3 regions of the Solibacillus sp. FSL W7-1472 genome follow, and region 3 is predicted to be linked to each of the others. Evidence: riboswitches for the same ligand, from Rfam matches in the RefSeq annotation. Region 3 holds a riboswitch; each other region holds the start of a gene.
The links. A riboswitch is a leader RNA that binds a small molecule or an ion and turns the genes downstream of it on or off. The one in region 3 is predicted to bind lysine.
Positions count from the first base shown of each region.

Region 1: it holds a riboswitch for lysine, as region 3 does, so the genes downstream of both, MKY07_RS09515 (transporter substrate-binding domain-containing protein) here and MKY07_RS01400 (amino acid permease) in region 3, are expected to answer to the same signal.
Region 2: it holds a riboswitch for lysine, as region 3 does, so the genes downstream of both, MKY07_RS13530 (aspartate kinase) here and MKY07_RS01400 (amino acid permease) in region 3, are expected to answer to the same signal.

Region 1 covers NZ_CP150208.1:1,932,053-1,936,210, reverse strand. Annotated here, with positions in the region: gene odhB (2-oxoglutarate dehydrogenase complex dihydrolipoyllysine-residue succinyltransferase) at 1-1,151, shown strand, start outside; lysine riboswitch at 1,297-1,484, shown strand; gene MKY07_RS09515 (transporter substrate-binding domain-containing protein) at 1,599-2,435, shown strand; gene MKY07_RS09510 (amino acid ABC transporter permease) at 2,560-3,306, shown strand; gene MKY07_RS09505 (amino acid ABC transporter ATP-binding protein) at 3,308-4,042, shown strand.
Region 2 covers NZ_CP150208.1:2,711,857-2,716,014, forward strand. Annotated here, with positions in the region: gene sdhA (succinate dehydrogenase flavoprotein subunit) at 1-174, opposite strand, end outside; gene MKY07_RS13520 (succinate dehydrogenase cytochrome b558 subunit) at 270-884, opposite strand; gene MKY07_RS13525 (YslB family protein) at 1,156-1,572, shown strand; gene MKY07_RS13530 (aspartate kinase) at 1,669-2,901, opposite strand; lysine riboswitch at 2,993-3,171, opposite strand; gene uvrC (excinuclease ABC subunit UvrC) at 3,204-4,158, opposite strand, start outside.
Region 3 covers NZ_CP150208.1:276,502-280,659, reverse strand. Annotated here, with positions in the region: gene MKY07_RS01400 (amino acid permease) at 1-1,301, opposite strand, end outside; lysine riboswitch at 1,394-1,574, opposite strand; gene MKY07_RS01395 (MFS transporter) at 1,730-2,929, shown strand; gene MKY07_RS01390 (restriction endonuclease) at 2,991-3,545, shown strand; gene MKY07_RS01385 (nitric oxide synthase oxygenase) at 3,638-4,158, opposite strand, start outside.

The sequences.
Region 1 (4,158 bases), 1.7 Mb from region 3:
TTGAGTTAGAAACTGATAAAGTTAATGCTGAAATTATCTCTGAAGAAGCAGGCGTTTTAAAACAAATTTTAGCTGAAGAAGGCGATACTGTATTAGTTGGACAAGTAATCGCAGTAGTTGAAGCAGGCGAAGGCGCAGCACCAGCACCAGCTGCAAAAGAAGAAGCTCCAGCAGCAGCTCCAGCAAAAGAAGAAGCTCCTAAAGCAGCAGCAGCAGCACCAGTTGCAGTTGAAGAAACTTCAGGTGAACGTGTAATCGCTTCACCAGCAGCACGTAAATTAGCTCGTGAAAAAGGTATCGACTTAGCAGCAATTTCACCAGTTGATCCACAAGGTCGTGTACGTGTTCAAGACGTTGCAGCACATGGTACAGCTCCTGTGGCTCCAGCAGCAGCTCCAGCACCAGCAGCAGCAGGCAATGGTCCAATGATCTTTACACCAGCAGCTGATACAGACCGTGTAACAGTAGAAAAAATGAGCCGTCGTCGTCAAACAATTGCAAAACGTTTATTAGAAGTTAAACAATCAACTGCAATGTTAACTACTTTCAACGAAATTGATATGACGAACATTATGGCATTACGTAAGCGTAAACAAGATGAGTTCGTGAAAGCTAACGATATTAAATTAGGCTTCATGTCATTCTTCACAAAAGCTGTAGTAGCAGCATTAAAGAAATATCCATATGTAAATGCACAAATTAACGGTGATGAAATTCACTTAAACAACTTCTTCGATATCGGTATTGCTGTATCAACAGAAGAAGGTTTAGTAGTACCAGTAGTTCGTGATGCAAATGCGAAAAACTTTGCTGAAATCGAGAAAAACATTGCGGAATTAGCTGGTAAAGCACGCGACAAAAAATTAGGCTTAAACGACATGGCTGGCGGATCATTCACAATCACTAACGGTGGTGTATTCGGTTCATTAATGTCTACACCGATCATGAACGGTACTCAAGCTGGTATTTTAGGTATGCACTCAATCGTAAACCGTCCAGTAGCTGTTAATGGTGAAGTTCAAATTCGTCCAATGATGTATGTAGCATTATCTTATGACCACCGTATCATCGATGGTAAAGATTCTGTTGGCTTCTTAAAAACAGTTAAAGAAATGATCGAAAACCCAGAAGATTTATTATTAAATTCTTAATAGTATCTTATATGCTAATGCGCAATATGTTATATATTGCGCATTAGCTTTTTTTTACAGATAACTTTCAGAAAAATGATTGTTGACGGAAATGTCGCAATAATGTAATATAAACATATCAATTTCATATCAAAACCTCACATTCTCGTGAGGTAGAGGCGCGATACTTAACAGTTTTATATGGAGCCATGAGCTGGCTGTGAAATATAAGAGAAGGAAATATCGCCGAAGTGTTGTAAATGCTCAATTTTACAATGCTGGGTCTGCAGTGAACAATTGCAGAACTGTCTCAATCATCTATATCCCTGATGGTTGAGTTGTGCTATCTCAAAATGGGAACTGTAGAGGATTCGGGCTAATTATAATTTAAACGACCTAAAGTTCTTCTTTTAGGTCGTTTTTTGTATACGTGAACCCCGAAATTTAACAAAAAAGGAGAGATTTTCTATGAAAAAAAGACTATTAATTTTATTGACTGCCATGACAATGCTATTGTTAGCAGCGTGTGGTTCAAGCGATGAAGGTACTACAAGCGGTTCTGATTCAGACAAGAAAGTTATTAAAATTGGTATGGAAGCAGCGTATGCCCCTTTTAACTGGTCACAAAAAGATGATACTAATGGCGGAGTTCAAATTGCAAGTTCAAAGGAATTTGCAGCAGGCTATGATGTGGAAATTGCGAAAAAAATTGCAGAAGGTCTGGACATGGAATTACAAATTGTTAAAACAGACTGGGATGGCTTAATTCCATCATTACAATCAGGTGCCATTGATCTGGTAATTGCAGGTATGTCACCAATGCCTGAACGTAAGGAAGTAATTGATTTCACAGAGAACTATTACACAAGTGACTATGTCATTGTTGTAAAAGAAGACGGTCCATATGCAAATGCAACTTCGTTACCTGACTTTGCAGGTGCAAAAATTACAGGTCAGCAATCGACAACACATTATGATGTAATCGATCAAATCGAAGGTGTTCAAAAACAAGTAGCGGCAACTGATTTTGGTGCAATGCGAGTGCAATTACAGTCAGGTGCGATTGATGGATATGTTTCAGAACGTCCAGAAGGTATCTCTGCTGAAATGGCACTGAATAATATTAAATACATCGTACCTGAGCCAAACTTCGAAGCAGACGAAGCGTCAACAGCTGTAGCAGTAGGTTTGAAAAAGGGATCAGATTTACGTGAACAAATTAACAAAGTTTTAGCTGAAATTTCGGAAGAAGAGCGTCAACAACTAATGGAAGACGCAATTGCAAATCAACCAGCAGCACAATAATCGTGTCGCATTAACAGTTTTGATGAGGTTGTCTTGCCGGCAAACGGAAGACAACCTTTTTCTATTAAAATTATGGTTTCATACATAAATAGTAGAAACAAAGAAAGAAATGGAGGACAAGGCGATGGCATTTTTAGAATCATCATGGAACTTGTTTACGAACAACTGGGATTTATTTGTACGTGGTGCTTGGACTGCACTTCTATTGGCAATTATCGGGACAATTTGCGGAACTCTGATTGGATTTTTTATCGGGATTATGCATACGATTCCACAACGTAAAAAGAATGTAAAATCAATAGTTTTAAAAGTACTTAATTTCATATTAACATCATATGTGGAAATTTTCAGGGGAACGCCAATGATGGTTCAAGCGATGGTGGTGTTTTATGGCCTCGTATACTTAGGCATTGATATTGACCGCTTTTTAGCAGCTTCTGTTGTTATTAGTTTAAATACGGGAGCATATATGGCTGAATATGTACGTGGCGGTATTGTTTCGATTGATAAAGGGCAATTTGAGGCAGCACAGGCGATTGGCATGAATCACCTGCAAACGATGATTCATATTGTCCTGCCGCAAGTCGCACGAAATATTTTACCTGCAACAGGGAATCAGTTCGTAATGAACATTAAAGATTCTTCAGTATTAAGTGTTATTTCGGTTGTGGAACTATTCTTTACGGCAAACTCGATTGCAGGCAGTAACTATAAATATATCGAAGCGTTCTTTATCGCAACGATTTTGTACTTTATTATGACATTTACTGTAACTCGTTTCTTACTATTATTCGAGAAGAAGATGGACGGACCTTCTTCATATAAAGTTGAGCTTATTACCGGCAACAAGCTAGAAAAGGATGGTGAATAAAATGACAGTTGTAATAGATATTAACCATTTAAATAAAAAATTCGGCGATCATGAAGTATTGAAAGATGTGAATTTCCAGGTAAACAAAGGGGAAGTCGTAACTTTGATTGGTTCTTCTGGTTCTGGGAAATCAACACTGTTACGCTGCATTAATCTACTCGAAACACCAACAGCAGGAGAAATTATCTATAACGGAGAAAATATTTTAAATGACGGTCATCAAATTGAAAAGTACCGTACACATTTAGGGATGGTATTTCAGCAGTTCAATTTATTCAATAATTTGGATGTACTAAATAACTGTATTGTTGGCCAAATGAAAGTGTTGAAGCGTTCAAAAGAGGAAGCAGAAAAAAATGCGATGAAATATTTGGAGCTTGTCGGTATGAGTGCCTATAAAAATGCGAAACCGAAACATTTATCCGGTGGACAGAAACAACGTGTCGCAATCGCCCGTGCATTAGCGATGGATCCCGATGTAATGCTGTTTGATGAACCGACATCAGCGCTTGACCCTGAAATGGTAGGGGAAGTATTAAAGGTAATGCGCCACCTGGCAGACCAAGGAAACACTATGCTGATCGTTACACATGAAATGGAGTTTGCCAAGGAAGTATCGGACCGCATTGTCTTCATGGATAAAGGGGTTATCGTAGAGGAAGGCCCTCCGGAACAGTTGCTTGTAAATCCGAAACATGACCGGACAAAAGAGTTTTTGAAACGAACATTACGGTAGTAGTAAAAAGCTCGCAGTCAAATGCGAGCTTATTTTCGTGAGTTCCATTCGCTTATTAAAATAAATACAATTGCAAAAGCAATTACAATTGCGAAAAACCACATTGGAATACTACC
Region 2 (4,158 bases), 1.5 Mb from region 3:
TTCACCTTTTGTATTAACTGCTCCGTTAATTCCGCCTTGTGCACATACAGAGTGTGAACGTTTAACTGGAACCAACGAGAATAATTCAACTTCAGTACCAACTTCAGCTGCTTTAATCGTAGCCATTAAGCCAGCAAGACCGCCACCAACGACGATAACTTTACTTTTTGCCATGATTATTTCTCACTCCTCATTAATTGCTAAAAACTTTTACTCATATTTCATTCCATCTAGGATCTTAACTATGTAGTAGTGAACAAGTTAAGTGATTAGACGAATGCTAAGATAGCTGCAACACCAACGATTGCTAATACTACGAAAATTAACAACGTAACATAAGTTGCGATTCGTTGAGATTTGTTTGATTGCGTAATACCCCAGCTTACTAAGAACGACCATAAACCGTTCGCTAAGTGGAATGCTGCTGAAACGATACCTAAGATGTAGAATACTAACATTAATGGATTGTCAACGATTTCAACCATCATATTAAATTCAACTTCAGCACCGAATGCTTTTTGGATACGTGTTTGGAAAATATGCCACGCAATGAAGATTACAAGGAAAATACCTGTGAAACGTTGCAATGCAAACATCCAGTTACGGAATGTGCTGAAGCGTCCAGTATTGTAAGTTGCAGTAAATGCAATATACACTCCATAGAATCCGTGGAACATTAATGGAATATAGATAATGATCCATTCCATCGCTAACAACAACGAGTGTGGAAGTAATTCCATAACACCTGTTGCGTTATTGTAAGTTTCTTCACCGCCAACTGCAGTGAAGTTCAGAAATAAGTGGAACACCAAGAACAACCCGACAGGAACTACACCTAATAACGAGTGTAAGCGGCGCCATAAAAATTCACGATCTTTCGACAAAACTGTTACCCCCCTTAGTACTTGAAATACACATGCGCAACGTCTCAAATTTGTAAAAGTTGTGATGTTGACTGCGCATTTCATCATGGTACAATATTATGACATGTCCATTGTACTCTCAACAGATACTAGCGTCAAGGCAACGCGGGATATTTTATAATCATTTTAAAGACGGTTTTACGCTGTTTTGAGAACTGTTTTTTCTGCTTATAACTCATTTTTTCATGAAAGAATGAAAATTATAAGAAAATTTATGAAAGAGGTTTTTTATATGGAAGGGTACAAAATGAAAACGATTCCAACTTTTGGGTACGAAATCATTCGTGACCATCTTCTTCCTTCTATTTTAGGTAAGCATGAAGAAGATGTTTTATATTGGGCAGGTAAAGAAATTGCAAGAAAGTTCCCATTGTTTTCTATGGATGAACTGCCTTCATTTTTTATGGAAGCTGGATGGGGCCAGTTAGTTCTGGAAAAAGAAACGAAGGATGAACTTCATTACATACTTTTGACGACAGAAGAACTGCCACTCAATATTGTACAACGTTGCTTCCGTCTTGAAGCTGGCTTTTTAGCAGAACAAAAACAAAAGCAGCTTGGCTATTTGACGGAATGCTATGAAGAAAAAGATAATGACAAACATGTCGTAAAATTTACGTTAAAATGGGATTTAAAAGAGAAGATTTAGCCTTCACCTTATCATAATCAATAATTGCTGAAGCAGCAAATTTACTCAATAAAAAAGCTGGAAATAAGCCATTACAGCTCATTTCCAGCTATTACTTTAAGAAGCGGTTACTTCTTTCATCGCCAAATTGAACTCCTCATGCAACACATTCGCAGCACGAACCATCTCATCCTGTGGGATAACGACAGACACTTTAATTTCTGAAGTACTGACCATTTTTACAGGAATATGTTCGCGACCCAACCGTGCAAACATGCGTGCGGCCACCCCCGGATTGGATGCCATGGCAGAACCGATAATAGATACTTTCGCTAAACCTACTTCAAAATCCGCAAAACTAAAGCCAAGCGACAGTTTACTAGTTTCCAATACCCGTAAAGCTTCCGCAAACTCATCTTTCGAAATTGTAAAGGAAATGGTCGGCTTCACGCCATCAATGACTGCTTGCACAATAATATCCACATTGATATCATTTTCTGCTAAAACACTAAACACTTCTGCCAATGACGCGGTTTCATAAGAATCATAGCCTATCGTCAAACGAATTATATCCGATTCGTAGGCTACCCCGCGTACAAGTAAGTTTTTCTCCATGTCTACATCCCCTTTAATAAAAGTGCCTTCCACGTCTTGTACGAAAGAGCGTACAATGAGCGGTATATTATATTTCTTGGCAAGTTCAACCGCACGTGGGTGCAAAATTTTAGCTCCTAAATTTGCAAATTCCAACATCTCATCATAAGAAACTTCCGGAAGTTTCCTGGATTCTTTAACAATTTCTGGGTCTGCCGTGAAAATCCCTTCAACCGATGAAAAAATCTCGACACGCTCTGCTTCAAGAGCAACCGCCAATGCAACCGCTGAAGTTTCAGAACCCCCTTTGCCGAATGTTGAAATATTCTCTGTCCCCGTAACTCCTTGAAAACCAGCTACTACGACGATTTCTCCTAATGCTAAATATTCCTCAATCCGTTTACTATCTACATGATCAATCCGTGCATTGCCATGTTTTTGATTTGTTTGAATGCCTGTTTGCCAGCCAGCAAGCGACACCGCTTTACCACCATGCTCCTGAATTGCCATCGCCAGCATTGCACTTGTCATTTGTGTTGCAGATGCGACAAGCGCATCCATTTCCCGTTTCGACGGCTCATCGGTAATTTCGGCAGCATATTGTCGGAATTCTCGTCGTAAAGCGGGCATTGAAGAAACGACAACGACTAAGTTTATGCCACGTCCTTGCTCTTTTATCACTTTTTTAGCTACCTGTACTATTTTTTCCGGCGTAGTCAGTGCCGGACCACCAAACTTTACTACAACTGTCTCCATTTTTTCCCCTCCTTGAATAAAACCGAAAACAAAAAACGGCTTTCCATGTTCATGGAAAGCCGCCGTCAATACAAATAAATAGTTATAAGTTTTTCAGGATAGCCCTCCAGAACAAAAAGCTCTGACAGTTTTACATCTCTTAAATGCAAAACCAGCAAACTACGCGAACAATACGCACTTCACTTCGGCAGGACCCCCTTTCGATTGCTGTCAATGGAATTGTTCCTCCTCAAGCAATGTACTATTGAATACTGCACCTCTATCTTAGTAAATATTGAATTGTCTTAAATATTAGCATAACACTATTCTTTATTCAATGGTGCTTCATGAAAATGGCGATAAATAACTTCCGCCAATTTTGCCGGAACACCGGACTCCTGCAGTTGCAGCTCGCTTGCCTCGCGAATTTTTTTTACGGACCCAAAATGTTTCATAAGTTGCTGCTTTCGCTTCGGACCTACTCCTTCAATTCCATCAAGAACCGAAGTAATCGCATTTGTCTGATGCTGCTGACGTAAAAATGTGATCGCAAATCTGTGTACCTCATCTTGAATGCGCTGCAATAAATAAAAACCGTCACTCGTACGCTTTAACGGAACAACTTCCGGCGGCGTACCAAATAAAAGCTGGGACGTATTGTGCTTTTCGTCTTTTGCCAGCCCCGCTATTGGAATGACTAACCCCAGTTCGTCTTCAATTACTTCTCGTGCAACTTCCATTTGCCCTTTTCCTCCGTCTATGAGAATGAGATCAGGCAATGGCAGATTTTCCCGCAATACACGTGTATAGCGGCGTCGAATAACTTCCTGCATCGCACCATAGTCATCATGTTTAGCCGCTTCTCTTGTTTTATATTTCCGGTATTCCTTTTTCGCAGGCTTCCCGTCTATAAAAACAACCATTGCTGAAACCGGATCAGCTCCATGCATATGACTATTATCAAATGCTTCAATTCTTAACGGCAATGGAATTTGCATCGCTTCGGCAAGTGCTTCACAAGCCCCTACTGTCCGTTCCTCTTGACGTTCAATTAACTGGAACTTCTCGTGAATGGCGATTTCTGCATTTTTCATCGCTAGATCAACAAGCTCTTTTTTTGAACCGCGCTTCGGTGTCACTACTTTAACATCCAACAGCTTTTGTAAAATCGTTACGTCAATCGATTTCGGAACAAAGATTTCTTTTGGTAATAAATGATGCGGCTGTTCGTAAAAACGGCCGACAAATGTTAAAAATTCCTCTTCCGGCTCATTATAA
Region 3 (4,158 bases):
TGACCTAGCACGACAATCATACATAAGGCAAACGCGAATAGCGGTCCAAATGGGAAGAATTTGGATACATACGGTAAATCGCTCAATGAATGTCCTTGTGCGACATATGCACGGCGGAAGCGGTAATGACTGATGGCAATACCGAGCCAAGCGATGAAACCGGACATACCGGAAGCATTCAACAGCCAAATGTAGACAACACCGTCACCGAAAAACGATGCCAGGAATGCTAACGAACCAACTGCTAATGTAGCTAAAAGTGCATACATTGGAATACCGCGCGATGTTACTTTCATGAAAAGTTTCGGCGCTTTTCCATCTACCGCTAACTGATAAAGCATACGACTAGCTGCATATAATCCTGAGTTCCCTGCAGATAACATCGCCGTTAAAATGATGGCATTCATAACAGATGCCGCAAACGCCACACCTAGGTTTTCAAATACTAATGTAAATGGACTTGTCGCAATATCTTCAGATAAAAGACGTGAATCCGTATACGGGATCAGTAATCCGATTGCACCGATTGCGAAAATGTAAAACAGCAAAATACGCCAGAATACTGAACGAACTGCTTTTGGAATGTTTTTGGCTGGATCATCTGTTTCCCCTGCCGTTACCCCAAGCATTTCCGTACCTTGGAATGAGAAACCGGCTGCAAGGAAAATACCGAATAGTGCAAGGAAACCGCCATTAAACGGTGCATCATCTTTGAAGAAATTCGTAAAGCCGACCGGATCATTCCCGCCTAAAATTCCGAAAATCATTAAGAAGCTGACAATGATGAAGACAATTACCGTTGCAACTTTAATCATCGCAAACCAGTATTCCGCTTCACCGAAAGCTTTTACAGACGCTAAGTTAAATGATAAAACAACTACGATAAATAAAATGGTCCATAACATTGAAGAACTGTCCGGGAACCAGTATTTCATAATTAACGAAACGGCCGCAATTTCTGCTGCAATTGTAATCGCCCAGTTGTACCAATAGTTCCAGCCAAGCGCAAAGCCTAAAGCCGGATCAACAAATTTTGTTGCATACGTACTAAACGAACCGGATGTTGGCATATAGGCAGCCATTTCCCCTAATGATGTCATTAGGAAATACACCATCACGCCGATCAGTGCATATGCGAGCAATGCCCCACCAGGACCTGCCTGTGCAATGGCACCACCTGATGCTAAGAATAAACCTGTACCGATCGTTCCGCCAAGCGAAATCATCGTTACATGGCGACTTTTTAAACTTTTTTTCAACCCGTTATTATTACCGAGCTGATCTATTTTAATCTCACTCATGAATATAAAACTCCCTTTTTGTTTTGTTGGTGAAGTGTAAAAGAAAAACCACCACAAGTTTTTGTGATGGTTATAGTTACACCTCATCAAACTTGAAAGATAGCTCAACACATGCTCACACATGTGACAGTTCTGTTCCTTATCGGAAACAGCCCCAGCATTATTTTCAAGAAGAAAAATAACACTTCGGCAACCATTCCTTTCATAAAGCTTCACCGATTCTTCCTAATCTCAGCTATACTAGTCTTAATGATTGCGACCTCTACCTCATAATTTACATGAGGTAATGTTTTATTTAATTTAATTGAATCAATGATTAAAAGTCTAACATAACATTTTTTTGATAGCAATGGCTTCACCTTTATTCTGTTTTTTATGAGTATTCACACTACTCTAACATATATCAACATACAAAAGGAGAATCTAAAATGGACACACAACAAGTAAATCAAAATAGCAAAAAAATACTATTCAACCGACCGCTCATCTATTTTATGGTAGCCGTATTTTTATTTGCGACCACATTACGTACACCGATTACATTGATCGGCCCGATTATTTCATTTATACGTGAAGGACTTGGGATATCGAACTTTCTTGCAGGCTTTTTAACGACTATTCCTTTAATTGCCTTTGCGGTTGTATCACCATTTGCACCACGCATTGCCCGTAAGTTTGGGATTGAATGGACATTATTTTATTCCGTCATTTTACTTTGTGCAGGGATTTTACTGCGTTCGCTAGGGGCAACGTCTTTACTCGTTATAGGAACAATATTAATCGGGGTCGCAATTGCATTCGGGAATGTTCTTATCCCTAGCTATTTCAAATGGAAATTCCCATTACATATCGGATTATTAACAGGGATCTATTCCGTTTCAATGAACATTTCTTCCGGAATTGCTGCAGGCTTCAGTTATCCTATAGCGGCAAACGCAGGATGGCAAATCGCAGCAGGTATTACAATTATTTTAGGGATTCTTACATTACTAATCTGGCTGCCGATTTTGCGCCAGGAAAAAATTGCATTAAATATGCCGACATCGCAGACTAAGAAAACGCAAATGTGGAGGTCACCGCTTGCCTGGGCAGTCGCTGGAGCAATGGGATTCCAGTCGTTCATATTTTACTGCTCGTCTGCATGGTTGCCGGAAATCTTCATTAGCCAGGGCCTTGATGCTACAGCGGCCGGGTGGATGGTATCCGTTATGCAGTTTGCACAAATTCCGATGACATTTATTATTCCGATTCTTGCAGGGAAAATCGCTTCTCAACGTCCGATCGTCATTTTCTTTACGATTTGTTACTTAGTCGGTTTTACTGGTGTCTTAATGGAATGGACAAGTCTTGCTGTCGTATGGATGATTTTATTAGGCTTTGCAGGAGGGGCTTCGTTTGGTTTAGTACTGATGCTGTTTTCATTGCGCACAAAGACAGCCTATGATGCAGCTGAACTTTCCGGCTTCGCACAATCAATCGGTTATTTTGTTGCCGCAATCGGGCCAGTTTTGTTCGGCTTTGCACATGATTTGACGGACAGCTGGACAATCCCGGTTGTGCTGTTCATTCTCATTTCTGTTCTATTGTTTTTGGCTTCCTTTATGAGCTCAGACAATCGTACAATATAACCAAACGTATGTACCCTTTTATGATATAATAACCGTAGTAAATAAAAGGAGTACAGAACTATTGCGTAAAAAGAGAAGACGGAATAAAAAACGCCTGCCAGTAATCCCGCTATTTTTCATCGCATCGGCTGGTACAGCTGGTTTTTATGTAACGAAAACATCTGAAGGCATCTGTATGGGAATTGTCGCTTATTTCGTTCTATATATCGCGTTTAAAATTTGGCTGAAATCGCTGAAGACGAGGAAATTGCGGAAGTCCGGCATTCGCGAAGTCGATAAAATGACCGGTGAAGATTTTGAAAGATTTTTAGGCGAATTATTTAAGCGCCGCGGATTTAAAGTGAGCTATACCGCTACGAGCGGTGACTACGGTGCCGACCTTATTTTAAAGGACGGAAAAGATATTATTGCAGTCCAGGCAAAACGCTATTCCGGTACTGTCGGTGTAAAAGCGGTACAGGAAATTATCGGGGCGGTAAAAATGTATGAAGCAACAGAGGCATGGGTTGTCACAAACAGTCATTTTACACGCCAGGCCGAAAAACTTGCCGACATCAATGACGTTTATTTAATGGATCGAGATGAATTGATTCAAATTATGTTAAATAAAAGGTAAAAATAGGTGTGCAGGGGCTATGGCTTCCTGCACACCTATTTTTAGTTGGACTATTGCTGATAAAGTGAAACTTCAATCAGTGGGGGGTTTCTTCATCCCCACTGATTGTTAGTTGACCAATCGGGCTTACTACCCGTTAATGCGGGATAAAAATAGTTTGGTTTTTTAATCGTGTTGGCAATCGGTTCATGATACAGGTCGGTCGTTGCAGGAGATAATGGCGGGACAAGCCATACCCAGTTCCCTGTTACTTCCCGGCCGCTTGCATGTTCCTGCTTTTGAAACAGCTGAAACTGCTGGGCAGCGGTATGATGATCAACAATACTTACACCCGCTTTTTTAAACGAATGCAGCACCGCAACATTCAGTTCTACGAGTGCCCGGTCCTTCCAAAGCGACGCATTCATTGCAGTATCCAATCCCATTGCTTCCGCCACTTTCGGCAGGAAATTATAGCGGTACGTATCCGCCAAATTGCGCGCCCCGATTTCCGTCCCCATATACCACCCGTTAAACGGCGCTGCCTGAAAATCAACGCCCGCAATATTAAAACGCATACTCGAAATAATCGGTACTGCATACCATTTCATATTTAACTTTGAAAAATCATAAT